DNA from 2 places in the Shewanella sp. HL-SH2 genome. Region 1 is predicted to be linked to the other one. Evidence: predicted binding sites of a transcription regulator. Region 1 holds the regulator's gene; the other holds the start of a gene.

Region 1 (6,838 bases):
ACCACACCAGCCAGTACTGGCATTACCGCAATCAGCAAGAATGCAGTAATAAGCCATGTCCACACGAATAAAGGTAACTTCATCCATGTCATTCCTGGTGCGCGCATATTAACTATGGTCACAATCACGTTGATTGCGCCCATAATCGAGCTAATCCCCATAATGTGTATCGAGAACACAAACAGTGCTGTGCTATCTGGACTGTAGGTGGTAGATAACGGTGCGTAGAATGTCCAACCAAAGTTAGGTCCACCGCCTTCCATAAATAATGTGCTAAGTAACATGGTAAAGGCGAAGGGTAAAATCCAAAAGCTCCAGTTGTTCATGCGAGGTAATGCCATATCTGGCGCACCAATCATCATAGGTATTAGCCAGTTAGCTAAGCCGGTAAAGGCTGGCATAACAGCACCAAATACCATGATAAGGCCATGAACTGTGGTCATTTGATTGAAAAAGTTAGGTTCAACTAGTTGTAAGCCTGGTTGAAATAACTCAGCGCGGATCACCATTGCCATGGCACCGCCAGTTAGAAACATAATAAAACTAAACCATAAATACAAAGAGCCAATGTCTTTATGGTTAGTGGTTAGCAGCCAGCGCATAATGCCCTTAGGGGCACCATGATGATGGTCGTCATGGACTGCAGTATCGTGCGTAGATGTACTCATTAATTATCCCCTACTGTCCATGGCTATTGACATCGGCTGCTTGCACCGTATCGCCTGAATTGTTACCCCATGCATTACGCTCGTAAGTGATCACCGCTGCCATTTGGCGTGGTGATAATGAACTGGCGAAAGCTTGCATCGCGGTACCAGGTTTACCGTTGTGAACGATATTGATATGCGCATCAACAGGGCCAGTAATTATGGGACTACCAATCAATGATGGGAACGCACCAGGTAAACCAGCACCTGTTGCTTGATGACAAGCAGCACAAGACGATGTGTATACCTGTAGACCTTCGGTCATTAACTGCTCATAAGTTAATTCCGTCAAATCTACCTCTTTCACCTCGGCGACAATGTCGACAGCTTTGGTAACTGCAGCATTGACTTGCTCAGATGGATCGGCAGATACAACTGCTTGAGTGCTGGTATTTGCTTGATTAGGTTCTGCTGCATTAATACCACTGGCAACATTGCTTACATCAACAGCCTGAATAACATCACCGGAGTCGTTCCCCCAAGCATTACGCTCATAGGTGACAACCGCGGCAATATCTTTGGCGGTTAACTGTTTTGCAAATGATTGCATTGCTGTTCCAGGCTTACCATTAAGCACAATATTAATATGGCCATCGACAGGCCCCTTAATGAGTGGGCTGCCAATAAGAGATGGGAATACACCGGGTAAGCCTGCACCATTAGGTTGGTGACATGCTGCACATGTAGAGAGGTAAATTTGTTCGCCTTTGGTCATTAACTCTTCTTTTGAAAGAGTTTCTGACAAGGCTGCTTGAGCCGCGGCAGCTGCATTATTGGCAAGCTGTTTTTGGTCTAAAAGCCACGCATCATATTCCGCTTCAGGCAACGCCTGAACCACAATAGGCATAAATCCATGGTCTTTGCCGCATAATTCAGCACATTGACCACGGTAAGTTCCTGCTTTATCAATTCGTGTCCAAGCTTCGTTAATAAAGCCTGGGTTAGCATCCTTTTTAACCGCAAAAGCTGGAACCCACCAAGAGTGGATAACATCATCTGATGTCATTAAAAAACGCACTTTCCGATTGAGAGGCAGTACCAAAGGTTTATCTACTTCTAATAAGTAGGTTGCGCTTTTAGTTTCATCACCGTCAATTTGGGTGCGAGGAGTGGATAAAATGCTATAGAACTCGACATCTTCATTAAAATAACTGTAATGCCATTTCCACTGCGAACCAGTGATCTTAATGGTTAAGTCCGCGTCAGACGGATCTTCCATAGCGATAAGGGTTTTAGTGGCTGGAATGGCCATACCAATTAAAATAACAAATGGGATCACGGTCCAAGCAATTTCTACTTTGGTACTTTCATGAAAATTTGCCGCGACCGCGCCTTTGGATTTACGATGATAGATCATTGAATAAATCATGATCCCGAACACCACAACACCAATAGCACAGCAAATATAAAGAATAATCATATGGAGGTCATAAACCTGGCCACTGATATTCGTTACACCCTTTGTCATGTTGAGGGGCATTTCGTTTGCCCCAAGTGGAGGTGCCAGTAACACCGCCATTACACAATACAACCATTGCTTCACAAGACTTCTCCTCTGCCAATTGCGAATAGCAACTACAAAGAAGAGTCACACAGTAAGTCTCTGCTCTATGTAAACTCTTCGGTTCCCAAAAAAGCTTGATGACTTCAAAGTACCCTGGTGGTTGTAAGCGTGTAAGGCTTACGGATTTGTATTTATGTGCACCACGCTGGCACCTACAACTGAACCTATCAATTCTGATTTGACGCTTTTATCTGTCAGATAAAATCTAGACTGTAGCGTTTCAATTAGGTTAAAAATGTTTCAACCCTGTTAAATACATTACTTGTAGATTAAACATTGATCAAGATCACTTTTATAGCTAATTAACTGAAAGTTTGCATAAAAAAGCCCTGTACATAGACAGGGCTCAGTAAACACGGCGTTTAGTACTAATGAAATGAAGTGAAATTAATTGTTTTAACAGCATTATTTTGATTTGAAATAATCGCTTTAGTTGCCAAATTAGTGCCTAAGTGAGTGCTTACATCTTCAATAACGACACCTAATGCTCGGGCACTTTTTGCGACTAACTCTAATCGGCGACTGTCGCGTGCATCTAAAGGTTGAGTCCATGAAATAACGGCACTTGATGTACCACTGGTTAATGCTTTTTCCATTGCCCAAAGTGTTTCAATTTCATCCTTTGCATGTACTAACAATACGCGGTCCATTCTTACCCCAGCACTAGCTAACATCTGTTTATAATTGATATTGGCGGGATTAATTAGCACAATCCAACGACCTTGCAGGCTTAGTTGTGCCAATTGGCTAGCATATTGACTGAGTTCCACTTTACCATTGGTTTCGGTTTGGAGTGTGGTGATAGGCTGCGCTAAATTAATATCTGCAGTTGGCAAATCTACCCATAAACCAGGATGACGAGGGGATGTACCCATTAGTTTGTTCATAACCATTCTCCATTACGAATTACACCAACTGCAAGCCCTTCAATAGTGAGGCTTTGGTAACTTAAATCGACTTCGATAGGTGCATACGCTTCATTTTCAGCGTGCAAATATACGACATTGCCTTTTTTCTCAAAACGTTTCACTGTCACATCATCTTCAACACGAGCAACAACGACCTGGCCATTTCTGGCTTGCTGTATTTTATGAACGGCGAGTAAATCACCCTCTAAAATGCCGATGTTTTTCATGCTGTCACCGCGAACCCTTAACAAAAAGTTTGCGGCAGGTTTAAACATATTAGGATCAACTTGATAGTATTGTTCTACATGCTCTTGCGCTAAAATAGGTTCACCTGCAGCGACTTGTCCAATTAAAGGTAAACCTGCTTCTTCGGGTTCATCTTCTTGGGTTAATCGTATTCCACGGGATGTGCCGGGCATGATTTCAATAAACCCTTTTTTAGCCAAGGCTTTTAAATGCTCTTCTGCGGCATTTGCGCTTTTGAAACCTAAGCGTGTAGCGATTTCTGCACGAGTAGGTGGCATACCAGTTTCAGAGATATTGTTTTTAATAAGCTCTAAAATTTCAGCTTGGCGTGGTGTTAAGGGTCTCATGTTATTTCCTGTCTTTCTATACAGTAACTGTCATTATATACAGTGTTTGTGTTTGCGCAAGTATTCACCAATTATTTTTTAATTTTATTATTTGAAATGTTTTTTTTATTATATGTATCAATTGCATGCTTCAATTTATTTGTTCTTGAATTTAAAAGCATTGTTTGATGTGTACAGCCTATAGTGAAAGGTAACCAGTTTCTGGTATCCTATGCGCCCATATTAAAAGGGCTTTATTGCGAATATTATTATGTCAAAACCAGATTCAATCATGCTTAGACTGCTGCGTAGGGTGCAAAAGCTGATGGTGCAAACGATAGTTGTGCCACATGACCCATTTGCAGATCTAAACTTCGATCCAGACAAGCCCATTGTTTATGTCATGAAGACAGAGTCGATCAGTGACACTGCAGCATTAAGCGAAATGACCCAAGGCTTAGGCTTACCAAGTCCTTATGCGCCATTACAACTTGATGGTATGAAAGTGCCACGAGTTGTTTGTTTAGAGGGGCGAAAGCCTATTATTGGTAAGCGTGAGGGTGGTGAGAAGTTTTTAAACTGTTTTACCAGTTTATTAGCGCTCCACCGTCAGCAGCCTGAATTAGATATTCAACTTGTGCCAGTAAGTCTTTACTGGGGCCGTACTCCAGGCAAAGAAGATGACACGATGAAAGCTGCTGTGCTTGAACGTGAGAATCCAACCTGGTTACGTAAATGGTTAATGATTCTATTTCTAGGTCGCCATAGTTTTGTGCAGTTCTCTAACGCAATGTCATTACGCTATTTAGCCGATGAACATGGTACTGATGAAGCCATTGCCCATAAATTAATTCGGGTGGCTCGGGTACATTTTCGCCGTCAACGTAAAGTCATGACTGGACCACAACTGCCTAACCGTCAAGCTCTGTTTGCTTCGTTATTAAAGTCTGAATCGATCAATAAGGCCATTGAAGAAGAAGCGGCAAACAAGAAGATTTCCAAAGAGAAAGCGCGTGAAACTGCGATTGAGTATCTGGACGAAATCGCGGCCGACTATTCAGATAGTTTAGTACGTATTGCTGAGCGTTTTCTCACCTGGTTATGGAATAAGCTATACAGTGGTATTAACATCAAAGGCGCTGAGCAAGTGCGCCAACTGCATCATGACGGTCATGAAATTGTATATGTGCCTTGTCATCGCAGCCACATGGACTATTTACTGCTGTCTTATATTTTGTATTACCAAGGTATGGTGCCGCCGCACATTGCAGCCGGTATCAACTTAAACTTCTGGCCTGCAGGCCCAATGTTCCGTCGTGGTGGTGCATTTTTCATTCGCCGTAGTTTTAATGGCAACAAACTGTATACCGCTATTTTTCGTGAGTATTTAGATCAACTGTTTGCTAAGGGCTACGCCGTTGAATACTTTACCGAAGGTGGTCGTTCACGCACTGGTAGATTGCTTGCACCTAAAACCGGTATGTTAGCCATGACAATTAACAGTGTGCTGCGTGGTATTGAGCGGCCGGTGACGTTAGTGCCTGTTTATCTCGGTTATGACCACGTGATGGAAGTGGCTACTTACCATAAAGAATTAAGTGGTAAGAAAAAAGAGAAGGAATCGCTTTGGCAGGTATTTGGTGCTATTCGTAAGCTGGGTAATTTTGGCCAGGGTTACGTAAACTTTGGCGAGCCAATCAATTTACAAAACTTTTTGAAACAACAATCTCCTGATTGGCGTGAAGAAATTGCCAAAGATCCAGACCAGAAACCATCATGGGTTACGCCAGCAGTTAATCTTCTAGCCAATCAAGTGATGACCAACATTAATGGCGCAGCAGCGGCAAGTTCAGTCACGCTAACTAGTTTAGTGTTATTAGCCTCAGAGCAAAATGCGTTAGAACGTCATCAGCTTGAGCGTCAGCTAAATTTCTATTTAAAGTTGTTAAAACAAGCACCTTATTCCGACTATGCATCGGTTGCAGAAGGTGATGGTCCATCCATTGTTAAGCATTGCTTATCACTCAATAAATTTACCTTAGAAAAAGACCCACTAGGGGACATTGTCGCAATTGACCCTAACCACGCTATTACCTTGAGTTATTATCGTAATAACATTATTCATATCATGATTATTCCTTCCTTAATTGCCAGTTGTTTAGTGCGCTATGAAGAATGTAATCGTGAACAAATTCTGGCAGTGGTTGAGGACTTTTACCCGCTGATGAAAGCAGAATTATTTATGGGTATTGCTGATCTTCCCGCTTATGTTGATTTAGTGCTTGATCAAATGGTTGAGGAGAATTTAATTAGTGGTGATAAACGTTGTGTTGTTGTCCAAGCGAATATCACCCAGTTAGAGCTATTAGCTGAAACCGTCAGTGAAACATTACAGCGTTATGCAATTATCTTTAATTTGCTAGGGATCAAACCTGAATTAGAGCGTGCTGAGCTTGAACGAGACAGCCATTTATTGGCCCAAAGGTTAGGGGCGTTGCACGGTATTACTGCACCAGAGTTCTACGATAAAAAATTGTACAATACCCTGAGCGTGAAACTAAAAGAGCTAGGTTATTTATGCAGTCGTGAGCCATTAGATGAAGTGTTTCGTATACGCGACCACGCGAATGGATTATTACGTCCATCAGTGCGACAAACCATTCAAGATAGCGTAAACGCGGAGCATTTAAATTAATGGCAAACCACATGAATGCGGCTAAAAATAGCCCCAAAAGTAAGTCTCTTATTGGTGGGGCAATGATTATTGCTGGTACGACTGTCGGCGCGGGAATGTTCTCGTTACCCGTGGTCGGGGCAGGTATGTGGTTTAGTTATTCTGTACTGATGTTAGTAGGTATTTGGTTTTGTATGCTGATGTCTGGTTTACTATTACTGGAAGCCAATTTACATTTTGAGCCTGGGGCCAGTTTTGACACGTTAACGCGTGATACGCTTGGGCAATTTGGTAGAATAGTCAATGGGTTATCAATTGCTTTTGTGTTGTACATCCTAACTTACGCTTATATTAGTGGCGGTGGCTCGATTGTTAATCATAGTCTGCAGGCCATTGGCATCAGCTTACCGCAA
Region 2 (6,838 bases), 940 kb from region 1:
CCATAAACCGCTTTTATGAACTTGAAGACACACTAATGGCAAAAGGCAGTAATATTATCGAGCCATTAGCCATAGCAAGTGAGTTTGGTATTGTCACCGAAGACAGAGAATCAACAAAGAAACTGCTTTCAGCAACACAAATGAAAAATGCATCATTAATACTTTCCATCGCGATTTTCGATAGCCAAAATCAACTATTTGTTACCTCTCATTATCATAAAGACTTCGAGGTCATGCGCACCCAGCAGCCATTGTCTGAGTTAGATGCGACTGAGTTTAATACCTTGGAAGATATTTTAGTCATTCGTAGCCCTATTGTTTCCAATACGCATTTTAATCCACTGACTTTTATTAATAAGCAATCAAATAAAGATCCGCTTGACTCTCTTAATCAACAAAATACGGTTCATAGCCAAAGTATGGCAAAACCTATTTATAACAGTAAACAAGAACAAGTTATTGGCTATATCGCTATATTAATCAATAAAGAAAATGCTCTATTAGAGCAACACAGGGCAGCCATTGCCGCGTTTATTATTGTGTTAATCGGGGTTCAGTTTAACCTATTCTTTACCTTTCGCTTAGTTAAACACGTCAATCATCCCATTACCGAAATGGTCAGGGTTGTGGCAAAAATTCGCGAAGGAAAACTTGATACTCGCTTAGATGGTAATTTGATTGGTGAATTAGACTTACTTAAACGAGGCATTAATGCCATGGCGGGCTCCTTGTCTGAATATCATGACGAGATGCAACAAAATATTGATCAAGCAACCTCAGATTTACGGGAAACCTTAGAGCAAATTGAAATTCAAAACGTTGAACTAGATTTAGCTAAAAAACGTGCACTAGAAGCCAGTCGAATTAAATCTGAGTTTTTAGCCAATATGTCACACGAGCTACGCACCCCGCTCAATGGCGTAATAGGATTTTCAAGACAGTTAATTAAAACTCCGCTTCATTCGAGCCAACTCGATTACATTAAAACAATTGAGCGAAGCGCCAGTAATTTATTAGGGATCATTAATGACATCCTTGATTTCTCTAAACTTGAAGCGGGTAAAATGGTGTTTGAAAAAATGCCTTTTGCATTACGTGAAACCTTAGCTGACACCTTAAGTCTTATCGCCGGTAGCGCAAGGGAAAAAGGCTTAGAACTTATTATTGATATTGATTCTACTGTGCCAGAAAGTGTTAGCGGCGATGCAATGCGAGTGAATCAAATTATTACCAACCTGGTCGGCAATGCAATCAAATTTACTGATCAAGGTAGTGTAATACTAAAAATTACCCTTGTTGGTAATAATGAAGATACTGTGACGCTGCGATGTGAAGTCATCGATACAGGGATTGGCATTAATGAAGGCCAACAAGAATATCTATTCCAAGCTTTTGGCCAAGCAGATTCATCGATATCTCGCCGCTTTGGCGGAACAGGATTAGGTCTAGTGATAACCAAACGCCTCATTAACCAAATGGGCGGTCAAATTGGGTTCACTTCAAGCCCAGATAAAGGCTCAAATTTCTGGTTTATTTTACCCCTTAGCACCAGTCAGTTTGACATAGGTGAAGTATTACCAATGGATTTACTGCAGGGTAAATCTATCCTGTTATTTGAACCAAGAGAGCTGACACGTGACACCTTGAATAGGCGCCTAGAATCGTGGCATTTAAAACTGACCAGCGTGGGACAATTAGATCATCTCAATACAACCCTTGAACAAAAAAATATCCATTTTGATTATATCTTAACAAGCTGTCATGGTTTTGATAGTCCTGAGCATATTAGCTCACAATTACAGGTCATGAAAAATCATACTCAATGTCTGATTTTACTGCATGATTGCATAGACCAAGACATCATTAGTCAGCATTTAAAACCCAACAGCGACTTACTCCTGAACGTTCCAATCAATGATATGGAATTAGCAAGACATTTAATTTACCCGCCGACCCCTAAAGCATTACAACAGTTATTGCCTATCGCACCTGGCACTAATATCGAACGTTTGAATGTATCGGTGTTAGCTGTAGATGATAATATTGCCAACTTGAAGCTTATTGATACTTTATTACAAGAATTAGTTGTTAACGTCACCACAGCTAAAAATGGTCAAGAAGCCATTAAACTGGCGAGAAGTAAAAGCTTTGAATTAATCTTTATGGATATTCAGATGCCGGGAATGGATGGCATTACCGCAACCAAACGCATACGTCATGAATCAATGAACCGCCACACGCCAATAATTGCAGTCACAGCCCATGCGATTGCAGAAGAAAGAGAAAATATTTTAGCTGCGGGTATGGATGCCTTTTTGCCCAAACCCATCGATGAATCATCGTTAAGAAAAGTGATTAATCGTTGGGTAGCCAAACCTAAATTTACCCATTTTGAGCTTCATACCCTTAATTGGGAGTTGTGCTTAAGCCAAGCAAGCCAAAAACCGGACTTAGCACTTGAAATGCTACAAATGCTGGTAGACTCAATTCCTAGCACAATCGTAACTATAGAATTAGCACTGCAGGAGCAAAATCAACAAAATATGTTACAAGCCGTACATAAACTGCATGGTGCAAGCTGCTATTGTGGCGTACCGACAACCCAGAAGCTTTGCCAAGAAATAGAATCTGCTTTAAAGCATAAAACCTCGACCAGTGAGCTAGAACCGGAAATACTTGAGTTACTTGATGAGCTAACTAAGGTAGAATCGGCGGCAACTCAAGTATTAGAACAGTTATCGATGGACATCACGCATGACTCATAAACCTGGATTTTTTCAACGTTTAAAAGCGTTATCTTTACCTCAAAAACAATTATTTGCTATCGCTTTATGCCAGCGTATGCTACCTAATTACCAGCTATTTTCTGAGGTATGCGAGTTCGGCCAACCAGCTGTCTTATCAACAGCTCTAGACTTACTATGGCAAAGCCAGTACGACAAGAAAAACAAATACAATGTAGATGTTCACTTACAAAAATTAGAAGAAAACACCCCTGACCCAAGCGATTTTGAAGCTTATGGTGTTTATCCGGCTATGGATGCTGTGGTAGCAATCTCTACCTTAATGAGTGCTATTGCGGATAAAATTGAAGATGACATAATCAATATCAGCAAACTTTCTTCCAGCACTGTGGCTAACTATATTGAAGCCCTTAGTGATGAGGACTTAATGGATGAAGCATTAGATGATTATGTTTTTGCCCATCCTGTGATGCTAGAAGAAAAAGAGCTACAAAATATGCTGTTAGATATTATTGAAGCAAATCCAGATATTCATCCAGACTTAGTTAAAGGCTTACGTAAAGATATTATCGAAGCTGGTGCATCTAATATTGGCATTAGTCTGTAGTACTAACCTAATATCACTAAAAAATATTCAAAAGCCTGATATTATTCAGGCTTTTATCGCACTATCTTCAGTAAATTTAAGCTCTTCAGTAACATTAAACCTAAAACTGAATAAATAAACACGTGTTTAACTTTAGCCTAATTGCATCCTCTTATTAAAACAAAGTAAAGTAGACTTACTATTATTTTGTTAAGGAATTGCGAGGGATGTCCAGTATTCTTACCCCGCTGATCGCTGTGTTTATTATTATGTTACTCGGCGGTATTGTTCAAAAATTAAGATTTCTACCAGCAGATACCAATCTAATCCTCAATCAATTTGTTTACTACATTGCCTTTCCAGCAATTTTATTGATTGTGCTCGCTGAAACGCGCATTGAAGATATTATTCAGTGGGGATTTATTGGTGGATTTAGCCTGGCGATGATCATCACCTACGCACTCGTGATAGTCGTATCCTTATGGAGCAAACCTAAGCAGCAAGCTATTGCAGCTATGCGCGCATTAAATGCCACCTTTGGCAATACAGCATTCATTGGTATTCCATTACTCAGCCTATTATTTCCAGGTAACAAAATCGCATTAGTCGCGGCAGCTATAGCCAGCCTGCTGTCGGTATTTATGTTTGCCTTTGCATTAGTCTCTATCGAACTTGCCAGCCGCGACAAACAGTCCGCAGATCATGCTATCGTCATTATGGCTAATGCATTATATAAAAATCCGATAGTGCTTGGCAGTATGATAGGTATAAGCTTATCGGCATTGCATATCACCTTACCCGAAAGCCTATCATTGGTGCTGCACCAAATAGGTAGTACCTCTAGCCCTTGCGCACTATTTGCCATAGGAATGGTACTTGCTAAAGCGTTTCAGCATCAATCTTTGTCAAAGCTATTCAGCCTTAGCCTGATTGCAGAAATAAGTTTAATCAACTTACTAAAATTAATAATTCAACCTTTTATTGCCTTTGGATTACTGAAACTCTTTAGCGTAGAACATGAACTACTGACTATGGGAGTGCTATTAGCCGCCTTGCCAACGGCAGCAAGCGTCTATTTATTGGCCGAACGATACCAAATAAATGCTAATAGCAGCGCACAAGGTATTCTATATGGCACATTAATGACCTTTGTTAGCTTACCTATAATAGAAACACTATTAAAATCTTATGGTTAATTAACACACTCAGATAGTCTAACAAATAACCAAAGATAATTTTCTGGCTACTACTTTACTGTATAAAAAATCAGTATATACTGTTTATCAATACAGTGGTTTGATAGTTTCATTGACAGGAATTCATTATGCTTTGCCAACTCAGCATCAACAATTTTGCTATTGTACGTTTTTTAGAATTAGATTTTAAAGCCGGTATGACCACCATAACGGGTGAGACAGGTGCAGGTAAATCTATTGCTATTGATGCGCTTGGTTTATGTTTAGGTAACCGCAGTGATGCCAATACGGTGAGACCTGGAGCTAATAAAACCGAAGTCAGTGCCCGCTTCACATTGCATGATGTGCCGCAAGCTAAGCGCTGGTTAGAAGATAATGACCTAGATAATGAAGATGACTGCATTTTACGCCGCACCATTAACAGTGATGGTCGCTCACGAGCTTATATCAATGGCAACCCGGTACCTATTGCCCAACTTAAAAGCATAGGCCAATTACTCATTGGTATTCATGGTCAGCATGCTCACCACGCAATGCTAAAAAGTGAGCATCAACTTACCCTACTAGACAGCTACGCCAACCATAAGCTGTTAATTGACACTGTACATGCCAGCTATCAACGTAATAAGCAGATCGAAAATGAGCTTAAAATGCTCGAACATGCGCAACATGAGCGTATATCCCGCAAACAGTTACTCCAATATCAAGTTGAAGAACTAGATGAATTTAATTTAGCTGACGGTGAATTTGTTGAAATAGAACAAGAACATAAACGCCTTGCTAATGGTACTGAACTGATTAAAACCTGTCAGGCCAGTTTAGATCTACTGACCGAAGGTGAAGAGTTCAACATAGAATCACTGCTAAATAAAGTGATTCATTTAGCAGATAATTTACAAAGCGTGGATGAAAAGTTAGCCCCTGTAGCCAGTATGCTTAATGAAGCATTAATTCAGATACAAGAAAGCACAGTTGAAATAGAAGACTACCTTAGCCGTTTAGAATTAGACCCTGAACACTTTACCTATTTAGAGAAGCGTTTAACCACCGCAATGCAACTTTCACGCAAGCATCATGTGAGTGCTGAAGACTTATCAGCTCATCATGCACAGCTAAAAGCTGAACTGGTTGGGTTGTCTGATGATGAAACTAAATTAGATGAGATTAAACAGGCGTTAGCTTTCAGCCGTGAGGCCTATTTAACCCATGCCCAAAAACTCAGTCAAAGCCGGGCTCGTTATGCTAAAGAGTTAGATAAATTAGTCACTCGTTCAATCCATGAATTAAACATGCCAAAAGGCCAATTTAATATTGCGGTAAACTTTAACCCTGAAATGAGTAACAGTTTGGGTTGTGACCAAGTGGAGTTTTTAGTTAGCACCAATCCAGGACAGCCATTACAACCGATTGCTAAAGTGGCTTCTGGTGGCGAACTATCGCGCATAGGCTTAGGTATACAAGTTATTACCGCTAAAAAAGTCTCTACCCCAACATTAATATTTGACGAGGTCGATGTGGGTATTTCAGGACCTACTGCAGCAGTTGTTGGCCGAATGTTAAGAAGTCTAGGGGATTCAACACAAGTCTTTTGTGTTACCCATTTACCGCAAGTGGCTGGTAATGGTCATCAACATATGTTTGTCAACAAGTTCAACAAAGGTGGGCAAACTGAAACGACAATGCAAAATTTAGATAAAGAGCAGCGCATAAACGAATTAGCCCGTTTATTAGGTGGCGATATTATCACTGAAAACACCCTAGCGAATGCCAGAGAACTGTTGCAATAAAGAGTTAAATACCACTAATATGGGCTTTCCCTAAATTCACTATAATGATCAACGAAATAGGGCCAGAATTAAAAGTATAATAAAATCAAGGGTAAGAATGCTTAAGTCAATACTTAAAATAGCCGTCTATAGTGTAGCTTCAATCATATTTTTGCTGGCTCTTATCTTTGCTGTTTTAGTTTATATTAATATTGAAGACCGCTACTTGTCAGTGAATACTCAACAATTGGAAAAGTGGGCTCAACTTGAAACGGTTAATGAAAGTCAGAACGCTTTTGTATTAGCGCAGCAGATAGTAGGTACACAGCAAGTCCCTTTAATCCTTCCTTTGTCAGATGTGCAGCACTTATTGCTGCAACAATATCAACAAACCTGCCATAAAGAATTAATTGAAAATTGTCATAATTTTATAACGGGTAACTTAGTAGATATTAAGTTTATGCTGACAAGTTATGTTGATTTAATTAATCAATATCAACAGATTATTACGTTGCCTTTGTGGCATGAAAGTCTAGATAACTCAGC

Evidence for each region. Region 1 encodes LexA, which represses DNA repair genes until DNA is damaged. Its sites were predicted from a motif close to TACTGTATNNNNATACAGTA; they were not measured.
Region 2: a site for LexA is predicted at 4,605-4,624, ahead of recN (DNA repair protein RecN). Genes of this name have one in related genera too.

Annotation. Positions count from the first base shown of each region.
Region 1 is NZ_CP195035.1:790,913-797,750, forward strand. It holds gene ctaD (cytochrome c oxidase subunit I) at 1-668, opposite strand, end outside; gene coxB (cytochrome c oxidase subunit II) at 679-2,250, opposite strand; gene ACRWP9_RS03415 (cell division inhibitor SulA) at 2,640-3,158, opposite strand; gene lexA (transcriptional repressor LexA) at 3,155-3,772, opposite strand; gene plsB (glycerol-3-phosphate 1-O-acyltransferase PlsB) at 4,023-6,446, shown strand; gene mtr (tryptophan permease) at 6,446-6,838, shown strand, end outside.
Region 2 is NZ_CP195035.1:1,729,201-1,736,038, reverse strand. It holds gene barA (two-component sensor histidine kinase BarA) at 1-2,765, shown strand, start outside; gene ACRWP9_RS07535 (YjaG family protein) at 2,755-3,351, shown strand; gene ACRWP9_RS07530 (AEC family transporter) at 3,558-4,526, shown strand; gene recN (DNA repair protein RecN) at 4,655-6,313, shown strand; gene ACRWP9_RS07520 (hypothetical protein) at 6,411-6,838, shown strand, end outside.